2 regions of the Paucilactobacillus salsurae genome follow, and region 2 is predicted to be linked to the other one. Evidence: a T-box and tRNA genes for the amino acid it is inferred to sense, from the RefSeq annotation. Region 2 holds a T-box; the other holds one or more tRNA genes.
What was found. The T-box of region 2 lies ahead of tyrS (tyrosine--tRNA ligase). A T-box ahead of a tRNA ligase gene usually reads a tRNA of that ligase, here a tRNA-Tyr.

Region 1 (2,465 bases), on a different contig from region 2:
AAGCTAGCACCAAAAGCTTTCCAATCACAAATGATGAGTATGTGGTTCCTAGCTGATGCTGCTGGTCAAGCTGTCAACGCTCAAATCGTTAAACTCTATTCAGCTAACACTGAAGTTGCTTACTTCTTGATTGTTGGATTAGTGAGTGTCGCATTTGGTATTTTATTAGTATTCTTAGTAAAACCAATTCACCGTTTAATGGATGGTGTCGATTAAAAAATAGTTTTACATCAACAGGTAGTCACAGTTGTGACCACCTGTTTTTTTATGGTATCTTTTAAACGAAGAAAGCACGCGGAGGCAGAGTAATGGTAAAAGTGGCAATGACAAGTGATAATCACTTTGACATTAACAAACTAAACAGTGATGACCTATTAAAAAGACAAGCTGTCATTTTGGCCGAAAAAGAGATTGATTATTACCTAATTGCTGGTGACCTATTTAATGATTTTCAGCAAACATTTAACTATGTCGAAAAATTAGCGGCCCAATTGTCGCCTAAAACCAAGGTTTATTATATTGCTGGTAATCATGATATGTTGAAAGGTATTTCATATGATGAATTAGAACATTTAAGTGATCAACACTATTTGAATAACCGTTATGTTGATGTGCCTGGTACACAATGGCGAATTATTGGCAATAACGGTTGGTATGATTATTCCTTCGCCGATATGAGCCAAACGACCATTGCACAAATAGAAACTTGGAAACACGCTTTTTGGGTGGATAGAATGATTAAACAGCCAATGGATGATCAACAGCGAATGGCCATTGTTTTGCATCAAGTAGAATCGCAATTTCAACAAGCACAGCAAGCACAAAAAAAGATGATGTTGATGACACATTTTGTGCCGACGCAGAACTATATTATCGACAAACCGGATGAAAGAATGTGGAATATGGCTAATGCCATGCTGGGTAGTCGGAAAATGCAGGAGCTCATTGATCGGTATCACGTACAAAAGGTCTTGTTTGGTCACCTACACATTCACCCAGAGCCGCAGTTAATTAATGAAAGTTGGTACTATGATCAAGCAGTGGGCTATCATCGTCAACACGTAAATGAGTGGCAAAAACAAACCTTTATTGAACAGTGGAAAAGTCGCTTGCAAATAATCACGTTAAATTGAGAGAAAATTCAAAAATCCTCTTGCACTTTCTCAACAGATTCGGTATCATATAATAGTTGATTATTTCGGAGGGGTAGCGAAGTCTGGCTAAACGCGGTGGACTGTAAATCCACTCCTTCGGGTTCGGTGGTTCGAATCCACTCCCCTCCATTTTTTATTTTTGGGCTATAGCCAAGCGGTAAGGCAACGGGTTTTGATCCCGTCATGCGCTGGTTCGATCCCAGCTAGCCCAATTTTGAGGTTTTATATGCTTTGCGGAATCGCTAATCTCTTTGTTATCAAAGAATTGTAGCGATTCTTTTTTTTTTTTACAGTTTATACTATTTGCGAATAACTAGGCTGTCCATGGAATCGTTTTTTTTAAATTAATATTTAATTTAACCACATAATTAAATAGATACCCGTGGTGAAGTTGCTGAACGTACTTTTCTAAATTTTGAAGAGTGCGTTTTTAGTTAATATAATTCGAATTTTTAAATTTTAAATTATCTGGTATTGTACTTTCTGCAATGTTTTTGTGACAAAAGGGCAAACATAATAGAAATGTTTTTGTGCTGAATTCATTTGTCATAGTTTTATATCATCAAAATACACACAAGCAGCGAATGCATGGTAAAATAAGAGATATTAAACTGCGAAGGAATGATCAATGATGAAAATTGGATTTATCGGTGTTGGTGCAATGGCCAAAGCCATTATCAAAGGACTATTAAATACCGACAGGGTAGCAGCCGAAAATATTTTAGTGCACAGTGCACACGCACAAAATTATGAAAATTTTGCCAAACAATATCAATTAACAGCAATGGCGTCCAATCAACAATTGGTTGATCAATCAGATTTCATTATTTTAGCCGTGACACCAGATAAAGTTAAAGAAGTACTTGGTGAAGTGGCTGATCATTTAGAACCACAAACCAAAACACTAATTTCAATTGTTGGTGGTTTGAATTTATCAAGACTAGAAGAATTGGCTGGATATAATTTACCAATTTTACGGGCCTTGCCAAATATCAATGTTGAAATTAATGCAGGCATGACTGCACTAGCAGCGAATGAACAGCTTACTGGAGACAAGCAAAAACAGGCCGCAGCCATTTTTGAAAAAATTGGTGCAGTTGATTGGTTAGATCAAAAAGATTTTGGCATTTTCAGTGCGTTGGCAGGTAGTTCACCAGCGTATGTCGATTTCTTCATTGACGCGTTGAGTCGCGCGGGTGTTAAATATGGATTAAGCAAAGATCAGGCCACGAGAATTGCTGCTCAAGCAACTCAGGGATCGGCTAAAATGGTACTAGCCTCTGACAAAACACCATTTGAATTAGTAGATCA
Region 2 (2,465 bases):
GAAGTACTTTTTCTTTCCGCGTCGAACGATGACAAACTTGCCATCAAAATGTTGTTGTGGGTCAATTTCAGCTTCAATATCATCTACTTTTTGACCATTAATCCGAATCGCACCATTTTGAACATCTTCACGAGCTTGTCGTCTTGAAGGTTCAATTTTGGTTTCATCAACAAGCCACAAAATGATATTCATTGGATTACTGCCCGCTGTGACTGATGGCATGTTTTTGAATCCTTGCTCAATTTCAGACACGCTCAATTCACTAACATCCCCTGAAAAGAGTGCTGCACTAATATGTTCTGCTTCAACTACTGCTTCTTTACCATGCACGAATTCAGTCACTTCTTGAGCTAAGCGTTTTTGGGCTTCGCGTTTTTCTGGTTGTGTTTCAACTAATTTAGCAAGATCATCAATTTCTTGTTCATCTAGAAAAGTGAAGTACTTTAAATATTTCACAACATCGCGATCATCCTGGTTTAACCAGAATTGGTAAAATTCGTAAGGGGTTGTTTTTTCTGGATCCAGCCAAACTGCACCACCAGCTGTCTTACCAAATTTGGTTCCATCTGCTTTTAGCATCAACGGGATCGTCAATGCATGAGCAACTGCTTCTGAACCTTCTATTTTATGAATCAAATCAATTCCGGCAGTAATGTTACCCCATTGATCAGCACCACCAATTTGCAATTGAACATCTTCATGTTGATAGAGATGAAGGAAATCGATTGATTGTAAAATTTGATATGTGAATTCAGTAAATGAAATTCCGACTTCCAAACGACTTGAAACCACTTCTTTATTCAACATTGTATTGACATTAAATAACTTACCGTAGTCGCGCAAAAAATCTAACAATGATAGTTTGGATAACCAGTCAAAGTTATCAACGATCGTAAAGTTATCTGTTCCAAATAATTTTTCCATTTGCGCTGTTAAAGACGCTTTATTGTGTTGAACTTGTTCCATTGTTTGTAAAACACGTTCAGAATTTTTACCAGATGGATCCCCAATTGCTCCAGTTCCTCCACCGATGACGATTACTGGATGATGTCCTTGTAGCTGGAATCGTTTTAACATCATGAATGGAATTAAATGACCAATATGCAATGAATCACCCGTTGGATCAACTCCACAGTATAAGCCAATCTTTTTTTCCGTTGTCAATTCCTTTAACTGTTGTTCGTCTGTCGTTTGATTCAACGCACCCCGCCACTTCAGTTCGTCAATAATATTCATAACTTCCTCCTAGATTACGGACCAATAAAAAATCCCCGACTTCAACTTGAAGTCAGGGACGAAATTTCCGCGTTACCACCTTGAATTAAAAACAATTGTTTTTCACTCTCCGTTTATAACGCAACGATCCGATTATTTAAAGCTCCATAATTGTAATTCAAAATTAGTCTTGAATCAGCTTACAGCCCCGCTGATTTTTCTGAATGTCCACACCAATTTCTACTATATTATTTCATCACTTTTATTATGAATTGATTTTAGCCTGCTTGATGTCAAAAGTCAATTTGATTTATCGTTTATTGCGCGACTTCTTCGACTTTCTCAATCTGGCCAACTGCGTGGACGTATTTCTTAGCAATAACCACTCGACCATTAAAATCTTTAATTTGCATCAGCGACTTTCGATCGAGTGGATTAATGGTTCTCATATCTAGTTCGATTAAATATGTGTTGACGTATTCTTTGATCACTTGTCCGCAGAATCCATTTTCGACCATTGGACATGTACCACAAGTTACGTTGAAGCGATGATAATTGTATTCTGTTTCTAACCACATGTTTAGTCACCTCGTTTTTCTGTATGCGCTTTCTATACTTAGCATATTAAAACTAAGGTGTGAATATTCTGTGAATAAATTAGCATTAAATAATGATTCTCATCAATTTTACTATAAACTAATGCTATTCATCAAATTTTTAATTCTCAATTCAATCGTTGTCACTATGCACTTGTTAAGTTGCCATTAATCCTGTTATTAAAAGACTAAGAGATTATTAAACATCATTAATTTCAAATTTAGTTCAGGCCTTTAAGTATACGTCTACCTATCACCTTATAGGCAAAAATAAAATTAATTAAATTTCGGCAAAACACAAAAAATTTGCACTTTGAACAGCAAAAAAAATATAATAAACATAACGTTTGTTCTATATAAAGGAGATTCTTATGTCAAAAGGGCGCTTGGAGGCATTTACCGATGCGGTAATTGCCATTATCATGACCATTTTAGTTTTAGAACTACAGCCATTATCTGATCTTTCATTAAAAGGCTTGTGGGATATTCGTACACAACTTCTATCGTATTTATTTAGCTTTTTTATTTTAGCCGTGACTTGGAACAACCATCACCACATGTTTCAAGTTACTGAAAAAATCACTGGTGGCATTTTATGGGCCAATACGAACTTATTATTTTGGGTCTCATTATTTCCGTTTGTCACAGCTACTG

Region 1: it encodes a tRNA-Tyr, which carries the amino acid that the T-box ahead of tyrS (tyrosine--tRNA ligase) is inferred to sense. The anticodon was not compared.

What each region holds. Positions count from the first base shown of each region.
Region 1 is NZ_BAAHWX010000008.1:8,456-10,920, forward strand. Features, by position in the region: gene ACYVQZ_RS07270 (peptide MFS transporter) at 1-216, shown strand, start outside; gene ACYVQZ_RS07275 (metallophosphoesterase) at 309-1,133, shown strand; tRNA gene ACYVQZ_RS07280 (tRNA-Tyr) at 1,201-1,283, shown strand; tRNA gene ACYVQZ_RS07285 (tRNA-Gln) at 1,295-1,366, shown strand; gene proC (pyrroline-5-carboxylate reductase) at 1,786-2,465, shown strand, end outside.
Region 2 is NZ_BAAHWX010000009.1:54,494-56,958, reverse strand. Features, by position in the region: gene tyrS (tyrosine--tRNA ligase) at 1-1,236, opposite strand, end outside; T-box leader at 1,288-1,481, opposite strand; gene ACYVQZ_RS07845 (hypothetical protein) at 1,533-1,793, opposite strand; gene ACYVQZ_RS07840 (TMEM175 family protein) at 2,183-2,465, shown strand, end outside.